3 regions of the Dietzia sp. B32 genome follow, and region 1 is predicted to be linked to each of the others. Evidence: predicted binding sites of a transcription regulator. Region 1 holds the regulator's gene; each other region holds the start of a gene.
The links. Region 1 encodes LexA, which represses DNA repair genes until DNA is damaged. Its sites were predicted from a motif close to CGAACANNTGTTCG; they were not measured.
Positions count from the first base shown of each region.

Region 1 (5,255 bases):
CGAGGTCACGGTCTATCCAGCACTGCGTGTCGGCGCGGACGGCATCCACGTGGTGGCGTGTGCCACCGAGGACGAGCGCCGATCGACCCAGGCGGCCGCGGTGCTGACGCTGATCTCGTCTGGTCTCGTGTCGGCGTCGTCGATCCTGCGTGGGCGCCCGGTACAGCAGCGGCTCGCTCTCTCGCAGTACCCGCACGGCGGGATCGAGGGGCTCGTCTCGGATGCCTCACTCGCGGCGTGCGGCCGGATCATCGCCCGGAGAAAGGGCGCTCCGGTCCTCACCGTCGCTGATTTCGACGAGCTGCAGGCCACCGCGAGAGCGGAGGTGCCCGGCGCCGTGGCGTCCGCGATCTCGACGGCGGTGCCCGCTCTCGTGGCGGCCCAGTCGGTGTGGGGCTCGCTGGCCGCGGCACCGGCGGACATCGCCGATGCCGTCCGGCCGTCTCTCGACTTCCTCATCGGCCGGGGTTTCCTCGCCCGACACCCGGCCGACGCACTCCCGCATCTGGAACGACACGTGAGGGCTGTGGGGCTCCGCCTGGAGCTGGCGGAGAAGTCTCCGTCCCGCCACCGGGAACTCACGGTGAGGCTGTCCCGGTCCGAGGCGAGGGTCGACGAGGCGTGCGCCGCGTTGCGAAAGCGCCCGGGTGGGGCCCGGGCCGTTCGCGACCTGCGCTGGATGCTGGCCGAATACCGCGTGGGGCTGTTCGCGCAGACGCTCGGGACCGCCAGATCGGTGTCGGCGGAGCGCATCGAGAAGGCAGTGGCAGCGGCGCTGGCCCCCCGGTCGTCCCGCTGAGGCAGGCCGTCCCCTGGAGCCGGCCGTCGGCCGATCACCCGCCTATGGCGCGCGTCTAGCGACTCGTCCGGCGTTCCCGGAGGGCGATGATCTCGCGTTCGAAGTCATCGGCGGAACTGAACTGCTTGTACACCGAGGCGAAGCGGAGGTAGGCGACCTCGTCCAGGTCCTGTAGCGGGCCCAGGATGGCAAGACCGATCTGATGGGCGGGGACTTCGGACACGCCACCGGCGCGGACGGCGTCCTCGACCTGTTGGGCGAGGCGGCGCAGGGCGTCCTCGTCGACCGCTCGTCCCTGGCACGCACGCCGGACTCCGCGCACCACCTTGTCCCGGCTGAACGCCTCCGTGACCCCGTTGCGTTTGAGAACAGTCAGAAGCGGCGTCTCGAGAGTCGTGAACCGGTGGCCGCACCTCGGACATTCCCGGCGACGCCGGATCGCCTGCCCCTCGTCGACCGATCGTGAATCGATCACGCGGGAGTCCTCGTGGTGGCATGTCGGGCAGTACATTCCCGTGGGGCCCTTCGTCGACCGGACTTCACGCGTCCCGGCTCGTGCCTGACGGGATGCGGGGATGGCAGTACACCGTCCCCGACTCATTCTAGGAGGCCCGACGACCGGTCATGCGTAGGCGGGCCCGCCGAGATACGCCACGGCGAAGAGCAGGATCACTCCGAACGCGATCCCGCAGGCCAGGAGCGCCCACGTAGGAACGTCGTCGACGACGCCGCTGGCCACAGGAGCCTCGATATGGCAGGCGCGCACGCCCTCGGCCGACGCCGGGCGGACGAGCACGCGGCGACCCGGTGCCACAGACGTGACGCCGAGGGGGCGGCCGGGCACCCTCGGCCGGACGACGGTGTCGACACGTGCCGACGCCGCCGCGGGACGGCTGCCCTCCGGTCGAACCGCGGGGCGACGGTGGACGCGACCGGGCTGTGCGCTGCCCTTACCCGGGGAACTCTGTGGGGTGCCGGGACGATCGACGCCCGCGGACCGCCCGCGATGGTCGCCGGGGCAGACCTCGCTCCACCGCACGGTCGGACGTGCGTGTGACTGCAACTCCGTAACGGTCATGGTGACTCCCTACTCGATACGGTGTGCGAGTGGTGTTCGCACACCCGTATGTATGTGTCAGTACATCTGTTCGAATCCGAACTCTCCTAGAGTTGTATCACGCGACTCCGACACAGTCACCATTCCGGGCCCGATTATTTCGAACACCTGTGTGGCGCGACGTTCGCATGGGCGATAGGGTGTACACAGATACAGACGTCGAACATCCATTCGCCGAAGGGACCACACGAGATGCCGAAGCCCGACTTCGAGTCGCTGACGGACCGACAGAAGAGCGTTCTCCTCCACATCCACGACACCGTCAAGGAGCGCGGCTATCCGCCGAGCATCCGGGAGATCGGCGACGCGGTCGGGTTGCAGTCCACCTCGTCGGTGGCTCATCAGTTGCGGACTCTCGAGAAGAAGGGTTTCCTGACCCGGGACCCGCACAAGCCGCGCGCGGTGGACGTGCACGGGGTTCCCGGGCAGAAGTCGCGCGGGCGTCGTTCGCCGACGCCCGAGCCCCAGCGGCCCGGCGGCGCCTCCGAGCCCGTCTACGTCCCCGTGCTCGGCCGGATCGCCGCCGGCGGTCCGATCCTCGCCGAACAGGCCGTCGAGGAGATCTTCCCGCTGCCCGCGGACCTCGTGGGATCCGGCGACCTGTTCATGCTCAAGGTCGTCGGGGAATCGATGATCGACGCGGCGATCTGCGACGGCGACTTCGTGGTGGTCCGGCGGCAGAACGTCGCGGACAACGGTGAGATCGTCGCGGCGATGATCGACGGGGAGGCGACGGTCAAGACCTTCCGCAACGACGCGAGCGGAGTCTGGCTGCTACCTCACAATCCGTCGTTCAGTCCCATCCCGGGAGAGCACGCGACGATCCTCGGCAAGGTGGTGACGGTGTTCCGGAAGCTCTGAACTCCGGACTCGAACGGCGCGCCGCCCGTCCCCGGTGGGGGTCAGGCGGCGCCGTCGTGTGAGCCGTCGGCGGCGAACTCGTCGAGTTCACCCGCCACTGAGGCGGGCAGTCGGACGATGACCCGGGTTCCGTTTTCGGTGTGCTCCTCCTCGACCACCGCGCCCTCGGCGTGGACCCGTGACACCACGTCCCCACGGGAGTACGGGATCTCCAGGGTGACCTCGGTGTCCCCGGAAGCGACGATCTGGGTGATCCGCTCGAGCAGCTCGTCGACGCCCTGACCGGTGACGGCCGAGACGAACACGGCGTCGGGTAGCGCGTGGTGCAACTCGGTGAGTACGACGGGATCCGCGGCGTCCACCTTGTTGATCACCAGCAGCTCACGAGGTCGCTCGGCGTTCTGCTCCTCCACCACCTCGTTGATCACCTTGCGCACCGCCTCGATCTGGCGGAGCGGAAAGGCATCCGAGCCGTCCACCACATGGAGGAGAAGTTCGGAGTCGACGACCTCCTCCAGTGTGGAACGGAAGGCCTCGACCAACTGGGTCGGAAGATGACGAACGAACCCCACGGTGTCGGTGAAGACGACCGCGCGGCCGTCAGGCAGCTCGGCCTTCCGGGTGGTCGGGTCGAGCGTGGCGAACAAGGCGTTCTGGACCAGTACCCCGGCACCGGTTATCCGATTGAGAAGACTGGACTTTCCGGCGTTGGTGTATCCGGCGATCGCTATCGAGGGCACGGGCGTGGCACGGCGACGGTGCCGTTTGGTGTCGCGGGCCTGTTTCATCCCCTTGATGTCGCGCCGCAGACGTGCCATCCGTTCGCGGATCCGACGCCGGTCGGTCTCGATCTTGGTCTCACCCGGACCTCGGAGACCCACGCCGCCGTTGCTGCCGGCACGCCCGCCGGCCTGACGGGACAACGACTCGCCCCAGCCGCGGAGGCGGGGAAGCATGTACTCCATCTGGGCGAGAGTCACCTGGGCCTTGCCCTCGCGGCTGGTGGCGTGCTGCGCGAAGATGTCGAGGATCAGGGCGGTGCGGTCGATGACCTTGACGTTGACCGCCTTCTCCAGCGCGAGCAACTGTCCCGGGGTGAGTTCACCGTCGCAGATGACGGTGTCGGCGCCGGTCGCGGCGATCACGTCCTTGAGGACACTGACCTTGCCCGACCCGATGTACGTCGCGGCGTCGGGCTTGTCGCGTCGCTGGATGAGCGCATCGCACACCTCTGATCCCGCGGTCTCGGCCAGCTGGGCGAGTTCGGCCATCGCGGCGTCGGCCTGGGCGGCGGAGCCCTCCGTCCAGACACCCACGAGCACGACCCGTTCGAGTCTGAGCTGGCGGTACTCGGCGTCGTTGACGTCCTGGAGTTCGGTGGACAGCCCCGCCACCCGGCGCATCGAGGATCTCTCCTCGAGCTGGAACTCACCGATGGATGGATCGAGGTCGCGTGTCGGCCGATCAGCGGCCGTGTAATCAGTAGTCATTCGCGTTCATCTTCTCACACCCGGGCCCCTGGTGTCCTGTGTGGAGCGGTGTGCTAATGCCTACGACGATATCGGCCGTGGGCGACGAGGGCCGACGGTCCGATGAGGGAGGATCCACCCTCTCGTAGAGCGACCGCGAGTTCGCCGCCCGGGACCGCGACGACGACGTCTCCCGACGCCTCCCCCGCGTCGGCCAGTGCGGCCACCGCGGTCGCCACGATCCCGGTGCCGCAGGACATGGTCTCCCCGGCACCGCGCTCATGGACACGCATCGAGACCCGGCCGTCCACCATCGGGGTGGCGATCTCCACGTTGACCCCGTCGGGGAAGAAGTCCCTGTCGAACACCGGGCTCTGCTCCACCCGCAACGCGGCGAGGTCCGCCGCTCCCAGACCCGGGACCACGCAGGCCAGATGCGGATTGCCCATGTCGACGGCCAGTCCCGCGAAGGTGCGGCCCGCGATCTCCGCCGAGGACAGCCCGAGCAGTCGCGGCTCCCCCATGTCCACCCGCACCACGGCATCATCGCCCGAGTAGGAGATGACCTCGGCTGGGCGAGCGCCGGCCCGCGTGCCCACGGGGATCGAACCCGCCTCCGCCCGTCCGGTCCCGACGAGCGCGTGGGCGAAGACCCGGACCCCGTTCCCGCACATCTCCGCGATCGAGCCGTCCGCGTTGCGGTAGTCCATGAACCAGTCCGCCCGGTCGACACCGTCGGGCAGGGAAGCCAGCACCCCCCGGTCGACGAGGGCGCCGGCGGTGGCGATCCTGAGCACGCCGTCCGCGCCGATACCACCGCGCCGGTCGCACAGCGCACGCACGAGGGCCTCATCCAGTTCGAGGTCGGCGTCGTCGTCCGGGAGGATGACGAAATCGTTGAGGGTCCCGTGGCCCTTGAGGAAGGCGATACCGTCGGGCTGCGAAGCCGGGCGAGTCGAAGTCATGGCGAAATCGTACTCGGCTCCGGTAATCGTTCCGCAGTGCGGAA
Region 1 is NZ_CP093845.1:391,867-397,121, forward strand. Features, by position in the region: gene hrpA (ATP-dependent RNA helicase HrpA) at 1-799, shown strand, start outside; gene nrdR (transcriptional regulator NrdR) at 855-1,310, opposite strand; gene L8M95_RS01895 (DUF3806 domain-containing protein) at 1,422-1,613, opposite strand; gene lexA (transcriptional repressor LexA) at 2,109-2,777, shown strand; gene hflX (GTPase HflX) at 2,819-4,267, opposite strand; gene dapF (diaminopimelate epimerase) at 4,321-5,211, opposite strand.

Region 2 (5,255 bases), 620 kb from region 1:
GCGCGGCGTCTGGACCGCCTGGAGGAGCTCCGCGCCGAACTGTTGGCCGCGAATCCCTCGATCACGGTGGCGGTTCGTGAGCTCGATGTGGCCGACGGCGACGCGGTGGAGAAGGTATTCGGCGAGCTGGACGCCGAGCTCGGTGGCATCGACCGGTTCGTACTCAACGCCGGGCTGGGCAAGGGAGCCTCGATCGGAACAGGCAAGGCGCACGCCAACCGGGAGACCGCGATGGTGAACGTGGTCGGGACGCTGAACCAGGCCGAGGCGGCGATGGAGCGGCTCTTCACTCGGGGTGAGGGGCACCTGGTGTTCATCTCGTCGGTGAGTTCGCTGCGCGGCATGCCGAAGGCGCAGAACACCTACGGCGCGACCAAGGCGTTCGTCTCGGCGCTCGCGCAGGGCCTGTACGCCGAGTTGGACAGCGCGGGCAGCCGGATCAAGGTGACCGACATCCTGCCGGGGTACATCCGCACGGACATCAACCGTTCGGTGAAGACCGCGCTGATGACCGAGTTCGACGAGGGTGTCGACGCGCTGGTCAAGACGATCGACGCCGAGCCCACCCGCGCGCTGGTGCCGGCCAAACCCTGGAAGGCGATCGGTCCGCTGCTGACGCTCCTGCCGGAGAAGGTCAGCCGCCGCTTCGTCTGAACCCCTGGTGGCCCCACCCGGGTCCTGATGAGGGACGCGCCGGTCATGCCCGGTGCGGCCCTCGTGGTGTCAGAAGGGTGGTGGGTCGATGATGTCGTCGAGGCGTTGGCGGTGGTGGTCGAGTAGGAGGGTGCGGATGCCGAGTTCGATGGTGCTGGCGTGTGGGGCGTTGCGGTTCCACCAGCGGCTGGACTCGGCCGGTGGGGTGGGGATGGTGTCGGTGGCGGCGCGGTGTTCGGTGTTGTGGCGTTCGGTGTTGTGGCGGGCGGCGCGGCGGGACCAGTAGGTCGGTTCGGCGTCGGCTCGTTCGTCGCCGGTGGGGTGGGGGGTGCGGCGTTGCTGACGGGCCCAGGCGCGGGTCTCGGTGTGGGCGTGTTCGCGTCGGTAGTCGGCCAGTGGGCCGGAGGGGTGGGTGAGCATGGTCGAGCCCTCGGGGGTGGTCACGGTCAGGGTGCCGTCGGGGTGGAGGTGGTAGCGCCAGTCGGAGAAGGTCTTGAACCGGTGGTGGCGCCGGCACATCGCGGCGAGGTTGGCCTCGGTGGTGTGCCCGCCACGCTCGGGGTCGGTGTGATCGAACGGCACCACATGGTCCAGATCACAGGCCTCGGCCGGGACCGTGCAGCCGGGGTGGCGGCAGGTGCCGTCGCGTAGTCGGATGCGGCGGGCCAGGTCGGCGCTGGGCCGGTAGGTCAGGGCGGCTCGGGCGTCGTCGGCGGCCCCGATCCGGGGATCGACGGCCTCAAACGTGGCCCCGTCGCTGGTGGCGAGCATGTCGAGCAGGGCCTGCAGGGCGGCCTGGCCGGTGCGGGTGAACTCCACCCGGGCTCCGCCGTCGTCGCGGGCGTGGTTGCCGGTGGCGATGACGGTGACCCGTGGCCGCAACGGCGCCACCCCGGCACCCGCGGTGGCGGACCGGCCCGCGGCACCCGGCTGGCCGGGGTGGGCTGCAGTGTCGGAGCCGTTGCGGGCGCCGCCTGGGCCGACGTCGCCGCACACCAGGGACATCAACGCGTCGGCGCGGCGTTCGGCCAGGGAGTAGTCGTCGACCTCACCGGCGGCCTCGCCATCGCCATCGCTCGCGTTGGTGTCGGCGGCGGCTTGGGCGTCGGCGGCCCGGTGGTCGGCCACGCGCTGGTCGAGGGCCTCGGCCAGGACGGCGGCCTCTTCGGTTGCCAGGATCGCCGAGATGGTGGACATCCCGTCGATGCCTTTGTGCACGCGTACCCCGCGGGTGCGGGCGGCTTCCTGGCGGCGCAGGCGGATGCCATTGGCGTCGTAGCCGGCGATGATGGCATCGACGTTGCTGCGGATGGCTTTCTCGCCCAGGCGGATCCCGCCCTCGATCGCGGCGAGGTACTCGTCGACGACCTGTTGCTGCACCAAATCGAGCACGTCGACGTGGACGGTGGCCATCTGTGAGGCGAGCACCTCGGCGGCGCGCTGGTCCAGACGCCCCTGCGCCATCGCGGTCAGGATCGCCGGGTACCGGGTGTGCAGGTCGAAGGCGAAGGAGATCATGGTGGTGGCCCGCCGGGACGAGATCGCCATCGCCGCGACCACGTACCCGGTCGCGACGTCGATCGGATCGACCACCGCATGCCCGGATCGGCATTCACCGGCGCCCGCCCCGGACTCCTCCCGGCGCTGGCATTCGAGGAACAACTCGTAACACGCCACGAACCGGCGCGCCGCTGCACGATTCTCGCCCATCCAGCCCTCACGCACCGCCGCCCGCAGACCCGACAACGAACTCGAGGAACCAGACGAGGCGGGCGAGGCGGACGAGCCGGGCGAGGCGGGGGAGGCGGGGGAGGCGGCCGCGCGATCCGCGTCCTCGTGCATCCACCCACCCCCTCCGTCGCGGCCAGCCCGGTATCGAACCTGTGTTCTACTATACGTACACACTTTCGAAGTGGCAAGGGTGTTCCGTGAGTCGGCAGTCCTCAACTGACTGATGTGATCTGAGGTGAAGCCCCGGCAGCAGAGAATCAGGAAGAGACGCGTGGTTCCGGGCCGACGACGTCGAAGAGCATGGCGGTGAACTGCCCGTCGGTGTCGAGCTGACGTCGGTGGAGACGGAGCCTGCGGGGGAGCAGGGGTCGCCCGGAACCGAGGACGACCGCGCACTGATGGATCCACAGACGATCGAGCAGCCCGAGATCGGCGAACTGGCCGGCCAGGTCGCCGCCGCCGACCACCCAGACGTCCCTTCCCGCCGCGGCCTCGACGAGGCGGGGATGCAGGTCGGCGACATCACCGGAGAAGAACTCCACGCCGTCGACGGGGTCGAGGTCCCGGTGGGTGACCACCCAGGTGGGCTGGGAGTACGGCCAGACGAACGGTTGACCGTCCTTGGTCAGATCGCGGCGGACCCACTCGAAGGTGTTCACTCCACAGACGATCGCGCCGACGCCGGCGAAGAAGCGGTCGAAGTGGAGCTCAGAGACCGCCGCGTCGTCGGAGCCGGCGGTCGAACCTGGTTCGGCGTTCCCGGGTGTGGCGAACAACCAGGACAGGCTCTCCTCGTCGTCGGCGATGAACCCGTCGAGACTGGTGGCGGTGCAGTAGATCGTGGCCATGCTCAACGATCGCACGGTGGCCAGCGTCGCGCGAGGGGGACGGCGCACCCTTTCGAGAAGTCCGAGCGCACGCGCCGGCGCGGTCGTCAGCGCCGTCCGCGGGCCTCGCGGTAGATCTCGACGAGCGAATCCGTGGAGGAGTCGAAGGCCGGTTCGGGGTGGGAGTCGGCGGTGAGTGCGCCGAGCAGCTCGCCCGCCTGCGCCTTGCCGAGCTCGACGCCCCACTGGTCGAACGCGTTGATGCCCAGGATCGCGGCCTGGGTGAACACGATGTGCTCGTACAGCGCGATCAGCTGGCCGAGGACGCCCGGGGAGAGGGACGGGGCGAGGATCGTGGTGGAGGGTCGGTTGCCGGGCATGACCTTGTGCGGGGCGAGGGCGGGGTCGACGCCGTCGGCGAGGACCTCCTCCTCGGTCTTGCCGAAGGCCAGGACCCGCGACTGCGCGAAGAGGTTGGCCATGAGCAGGTCGTGCATGGACACCGCCTCCGTCCCCTCCGACGGGTAGGCGTCGAGGTCCGCACCCGGACGGGCGATGCCGATGAAGTCGACGGGCACGAGTTGCGTGCCCTGGTGGAGCAGCTGGAAGAACGCGTGCTGGCCGTTGGTGCCGGGCTCGCCCCAGTAGATCTCGCCGGTCGGGTAACTGACGTCGGAACCGTCGAGACGGACCGACTTGCCGAGCGATTCCATGGTCAGCTGCTGCAGGTAGGCGGGGAATCGCCGGAGGTCCTGGGCGTAGGGGATCACGGCCTTGGACTGCGAGCCGAGGAAGCAGGTGTACCAGATCCCGAGCAGCGCCATGAGGACCGCCGCATTGTGTTCGGGTGCCTCGGTGGCGAAGTGCTCATCCATCGTGTGGAAGCCCTCGAGCAGTTCGATGAACGCCGACGGCCCCACGGTGATCATCACCGACAGCCCGATGGCGGAGGACACGGAGTATCGCCCGCCGACCCAGTCCCAGAACTCGAACATGTTGTCCGCGGAGATCCCGAACTCGGCGACCTTCTCGGCGGCGGTGGACACGGCGACGAAGTGCGAGGCGATCGCGTCGTCGGAGCCCAGGGCCTCGACGAAGTGCCGACGAGCGGCGTGCGCGTTGGCCATGGTCTCCTGGGTGGTGAACGTCTTGGACGCCACCACCACCAGGGTCGTTGCCGGGTTGATCTCCGCGAGGGTGGCCGAGAGGTCGGCGGGGTCGACGTTGGAGACGTACCTGGCGCTGATGCCGGCCGTCCGGAACTGTCGCAGGGCGCTGTCGACCATCACCGGACCCAGGTCGGAGCCCCCGATCCCGATGTTGACCACCGTGTCGATCCGCTGGCCCGTGTGTCCCGTCCACCCGCCGGAGCGGACGCGGTCGGAGAAGTCGGCCATGCGCCCCAGTACCGCCTGGACGTCGGCCACCACGTCCCGGCCGTCGACGACGAGTTCGGCATCGGGCGGGAGACGGAGCGCCGTGTGGAGAACCGCGCGGTCCTCGGTGGTGTTGATCCGGTCGCCCCGGAACATGGCGGCCCGCCGCGCGGGCACCTGGGCGGCGTGGGCGAGCTCTGTGAGTGCGGTGAGGATCTCGTCGGTGACCAGGTGTTTGGACAGGTCCACGTGCAGATCGCCCGCGGTGACCGACATCCGGTGGCCGCGCTCCGGGTCGGCGTCGAACAACTCCCTCAGGGAGACCTCGCCGATCGAGGGGACCAGGTTCTCCACCGCTGCCCACTGCTGCGTCGCGCTGATGTCGGTCATGATCCCGAGGCTAGTCGGGAATAACCGTGCTCCGCCGCCCGTTCCAGACACGTGACCCCCAGAGTTCATCCCGAAGCCCCCATCGCCCGCCAGGTCGAGCGACTCGTCGAGCTGGGCGTGCCCGAGCTCGCCGGAATCACCGCCGAGCAACTGCGGGCCCACGCCCGCGCACTCTCCGCCGGACCCGGCGACGGTGAGGGCGCCGGCGGGACCGTGCTGGCCGTCCACCCGTCCCTGGTGCCCACCGAGCGGCTGGCCACCCTCATGCGCCGCGACG
Region 2 is NZ_CP093845.1:1,011,285-1,016,539, reverse strand. Features, by position in the region: gene L8M95_RS04815 (SDR family oxidoreductase) at 1-654, shown strand, start outside; gene L8M95_RS04810 (HNH endonuclease signature motif containing protein) at 724-2,496, opposite strand; gene L8M95_RS04805 (dihydrofolate reductase family protein) at 2,643-3,248, opposite strand; gene pgi (glucose-6-phosphate isomerase) at 3,320-4,981, opposite strand; gene L8M95_RS04795 (DUF5701 family protein) at 5,030-5,255, shown strand, end outside.
Region 2: L8M95_RS04810 (HNH endonuclease signature motif containing protein) is a predicted target of LexA. The motif match lies at 2,531-2,544, and genes of this name have one in related genera.

Region 3 (5,255 bases), 1.2 Mb from region 1:
GTTCGCTCGGGTTCACCGCGCCGGTCCGCGAGGCGCTCGGTGTCACCGACTACGGCACCGACGCCTTCGCCCGCGACATCACGGCCGTACTCGACTTCCTCCACGGCCGCGGCCCCGTCACCTCGCTGCCGGTCGTCGAGGACCCGCCCCCGGTGTTCGTGCTCGCCACCGGCCGGGGCCTCGAGGTCGCCGCGCGCGCCGGCCTGCCCGTCGTGGTCGGGGGACCGCGACTGCTCGCCGACCCCACGCCGCTGGACCGCTACCGCGAGACGTTCCGGCCGAGCGACGCCACGCCGGAACCGTACGTGGTGGTGAGCCTGGAGGTGATGGTCGCCGACTCCATCGAGGACGCGAGGGGCCTGCTGCTGCCGGAGGCCTGGGCGATGGCCGAGTCGCGGGAGACCGGGGTGTTCGGCCCGCTCCGGTCGCCGGCGGAGATCCTGGACCGAAGATTCCGTCCGCAGCAGCTCCGTCGGATGGAGGACTGGATGGCGGGGGCCCTCCACGGGGAAGCCGGGAAAGTGGCGGGGGAGCTCGCCGCGCTGGTGGAGCGGACCGGGGCCGACGAGATCATGGCCTCGACCTCGACATTCGACCGCGACGACCTCGCCCGGGCCGACACCGCGCTCGCCGAACTGCTCCGCCGGTAGCGTGTCGCACCCGGCTCGCGGGTGCGCCCCGTCACGCTGGCCTAGGCTGGAGGGTGTGCGCCCACCTCCACAGGGGTGCGGCGCCCCGAGATGCGCACGTCGCACAGCCGAGAACCCTGGAGGAGACCACATGCCCATCGCAACTCCCGAACAGTACAAGGACATGCTCGACCGGGCCCGTAACGAGGGCTTCGCCTACCCGGCGATCAACTGCACGTCCTCGGAGACCATCAACGCGGCCATCAAGGGCTTCGCCGACGCCGGGTCCGATGGCATCATCCAGTTCTCCACCGGCGGTTCCGAGTTCGGCTCGGGCCTGAACGTCAAGGACATGGTCACCGGCGCGGTCGCGCTCGCCGAGTTCGCGCACGTCATCGCTGCGAAGTACGACATCCTGGTCGCGCTGCACACCGACCACTGCCCCGAGGACAAGCTCGACGGCTTCGTACGACCGCTCATCGAGATCTCCCAGGCGCGCGTCGACCGCGGCGAGAACCCGCTGTTCCAGTCGCACATGTGGGACGGCTCGGCCACCCCGCTCGACCGCAACCTCGAGATCGCCAAGGAGCTGCTCGAGAAGACGGCCAACGCCAAGCAGATCCTCGAGATCGAGATCGGCGTCGTCGGCGGCGAGGAGGACGGTGTCGAGAACGAGATCAACGAGAAGCTCTACACCTCCCGTGAGGACTTCGAGGCCACCATCGACGCACTCGGCGCCGGCAACACCGGGCAGCGTTATCTGCTGGCCGCGACCTTCGGCAACGTCCACGGTGTCTACAAGCCGGGCAACGTCAAGCTCAAGCCCGAGGTGCTGAAGATGGGCCAGGACGTCGCGGTCGAGAAGCTGGGGCTCAACGCCGGTGACCTGCCGTTTGACTTCGTCTTCCACGGCGGTTCGGGCTCGGCCAAGAGCGAGATCGAGGAGGCGCTGTCCTACGGCGTCATCAAGATGAACGTAGACACCGACACCCAGTACGCGTTCACCCGTCCGATCGCCGCTCACATGTTCGGCAACTACGACGGTGTGCTCAAGGTCGACGGCGAGGTCGGCAACAAGAAGGTCTACGACCCGCGTTCGTACCTGAAGAAGGCCGAGCAGGCCATGTCCGAGCGCGTTGTCGAGGCGTGCAACGACCTGAAGTCGGCGGGTAAGTCCAAGGGTGCCGCTGCTTGATCGAACGCGGCCTGATCGGTACGGCCTGATCCCGCCCGTCTGACCGATCAGTCCTCACCGCGGTCCGACCCCGCCCCACCAGCGGCGCTCCTCCACTCGGAGGGGCGCCGCTGTCGTACGCGGACCCTTCCGGGGTCGAACTCTTGTGCTAGTTCCGCAGCGCCGGTACAATCGCTTGTATGTTCGATTACGGCGCGGCGTCGGAGGGGGTGCGGTGATGAGCGAGAAAACGGGAACGACGACGAGCTCGGCCTCCGCCGGGGCGCTTCGCGCCGTGTCGGAACCCCTCGACACGCTGGGCGCCGAGGCGCTGAGCGAGGTGGCGCGCTCGGCCACGCTGGCACAGAACCTGGCAGCGGCGACCCGGCTGCACGCTGCCCACCTGCTGGTCGAGGCAATGGGGCGTCTCGACCGGGAGGCCCGGGAGTCGGCGCACGGGCAGCAGTCCACCGACTCCCGTCCCGACTATTCCCGGCTCGAGCCCGCCGATCGGGCGCGCGATCATCTGGCCGCGGCCATGTCGCTGACCGGGTGGCACGCCGCGCGGCTGGTCACGGCCGGCGTGCAGATCCACACCCGGCTACCGCGGCTGCGCAAGGCGGTCGAACGGGGACTGGTCCCCGAACAGTTGGCGATCGACGCCGCCTGTCGCCTGGCAGGGGTTCCCGACCAGATCATCGGCGCGGTGGAATCGGACGTCGTCGGCGCCCTGACCCGAGACCTCGACGGTGGTCACCGGCCAAGCCGGGTGGCACTGGACACCGCGGTCGACGCGTCCCGGGAGCGTCACGACCCGCAGGCCGCCGGCGATGCTGTGGCCGCCGCCATGGAGCAGCGCACGGTCCGGTTCCGTCCGGCACGCGACGGCATGACCAGCATGTGGGCCTCGCTGCCCAGTGGCGACGCCGAGAAGTTGCGCCGCCGGATCGACGCCGCCGCCCGCGCCGCCTCCGAGGCGGGCCACCCCCGCACGCGGGACCAACTGCGCGCCGACGCGCTCTGCGCACTCGGGGACCCGACCACCGACGACATCGGCACCAGCCTGTACGACCCGGAAGGGCCCGCCGACAGCGGCAGCGACACGGATGCTGCTGCTTCTGCTGCCGCCGCCCGCGCCGGCGACGCCCCTGCCGACACCGCCTCCGCCGACACCGCCCCGGCCGGCGCCGGCAGGCCGCAGCTGGGCGCGTCGTGGGGCACGGAGCAGCCCATCCGGATCTCCGTCATCGACAGCGTCGCCCAGGGACTGCCCAACCGCGTGCAGTTCGTCAACGGCGCCTACTCGAGCTTCGACTGGCTGTGCGAGGAACTCCTGTCCGGCGGCGACGCGAAGGTGAGGTTCGAACTGATCGACCCGCAGCCGGGGGCCCAGGACAAGCCGGACGCGATGCTCAAGTACGCCATCACCCCGGCGCTGGCCGAGCGGATCCGGCTACGCGACGGGACCTGCCGTCACCCCGGCTGCACGGTGGACGCGTATGACTGCGAGATCGACCATGCCATCGCCTTCGACCACCAGCGTCCTGAGCTGGGCGGGCCTACGGCCGAGTGGAATCTGTTCTGCCACTGCCGGAAGCACCACCGGGAGAAAACCTTCGGCCACTGCGCCTACCGGCCGGGGCCTCTGGGCGAGCTGACGATCATCACCGAAACCGGACACGAACACCGCACCACACCCCACGGGCCACTGGCCCAGGCACGTGACCGGATTCTCGACCACCAGTGGCGACTTCACCTCGACCGCCTCATCGCCGATGACGGCCACTTCACCAACCCGCCCAGCATCGAGCGGGACAGCCGCAACGGTCAGCGGCCGACCCGGCCAGCCTGAGCGTCGGCAGGTCGCCGGGCGGCCGGGCCACCTCCTGACGGCCGGCGGGGCGGCTCAGCCCGGCTGCTGGTCCTGCGGGACGGCACCCATCCCGACGCCGGGCTGGCACATCTTCCACGCACCGTCCTCGTCGCGCATATGGATCTGCTCCGGGCCCGAACCGTCCGACTCCGACTCGACGGTCGCGGTGGCCTCGGTCCCGTCGCCCGAGATTTCCACCCCGAGGACCTCGAGATCCTGGGGGAACGACCCCGCGATCGACTCGCGGAACATCGAGTCGAGGTCGGAACCCGTCGCCTCGCTCGACGCGGTGATGGTGTCCACGAGCTCCTGCGGGACGCGGTTCTCCGCACACATGTGACCGTTGAACTCGGCGAACGACTCCGCCGAGCTCATGCTCTCCAGCGTCTGCTCGACCTCCCGCTCGGCCCGCGCGGACGACGACAGCGGTCCGGCGAGGACGAGCCATGCGAGCGCGGCGATCACGAGGAGCGCCACCACCACGGCCGCCGCGACGGCGCCACGGCCCCGCCCGCCGCGACCGCCCAGCTGGCCACTGCCCGGACGTGCCCCACCCTCCGGGCCCCCGCCCGACTGTCCCGCGGGGTTCGGATCCCCGGCGGCCGGCTGCTGGCTCGTCGTCGTCATCTACTACTCCCGGTGCGCGTCGCCGGCCCCGGACGGGCCGCGTCGACCCGCCACCGTAGCCGACCGACCTGTGATTCCGGGGGTGCAGGGGCCCCGCCGGATCGGGCGAGTGGCCATGCCGTTCGGGGGACCGGCCCCGCCGTTCAGGGGAGCAGTCCAGCGGGTTCCAGGCGGTCGGTGCCGTGCGGGGAGCGCCAGCTGGCCATCGGATACGCGCCACTGTTCGGGTCCTCGCGCGCGACGAGGGCCCAGTAGTCGGCGTGGGCGTAGTCACGGGTGAACTCGACGACGGTGAAGCCGTGGCGGTCGAGGTCCGCCCAGCGTACGTGCCGGTTCACGCCGGTCAGCGCACCCTGGGCAGCCTGGGAGAGCGGGTTGCCCTCGGGAAGCCCGCCCACCATGTCGTTGATGTTGTTGCTCGTGATGGACGGGGTGACGAATTCGACCGCACCGGTGCCGGCCCCCGGGTAGTCGGCCGGATCGAACGGCACCTCGTTCGCCCAGGACGTGTGGATGTCCCCGGTGAGGAAGACGTGGTTCCGGTTACCGGTGCCGCGGATCACCTCGAACAGGCGTCGACGCTCACCGGCGTAACCGTCCCACTGATCGGAGTTGTAGGTGATGCCCTCGCGGGGGACGCCCAGCAGTTCGGTGAGTGCGCCGGTCGTGCGCGGGTCCAGCGGCGGGATGAGCACGGGCGTGACCATCACCGAATTCCCGATGACGTTCCAGCGGGCCGTCGACGAATTCAGCCCGCGGGCCAACCAGTCGAACTGCTCCGGGCCGGTCATCGTGTTGGTCTGGTCGATCGCGCGGCCGTCGAGCCGGTCGGGGCTCTTGGAACGATAGGAGCGCAGGTCGAGCATGGAGATCTCGGCCAACGACCCCCAGCGCAGGCGTCGGTACAGGTGACCGCCATCGCGCAGGGACTCCGGCCGGACGGGCATCCACT
Region 3 is NZ_CP093845.1:1,629,762-1,635,016, reverse strand. Features, by position in the region: gene L8M95_RS07830 (MsnO8 family LLM class oxidoreductase) at 1-650, shown strand, start outside; gene fbaA (class II fructose-bisphosphate aldolase) at 781-1,824, shown strand; gene L8M95_RS07820 (HNH endonuclease signature motif containing protein) at 2,042-3,655, shown strand; gene L8M95_RS07815 (hypothetical protein) at 3,710-4,303, opposite strand; gene L8M95_RS07810 (alkaline phosphatase D family protein) at 4,447-5,255, opposite strand, start outside.
Region 3: L8M95_RS07820 (HNH endonuclease signature motif containing protein) is a predicted target of LexA. The motif match lies at 1,997-2,010, and genes of this name have one in related genera.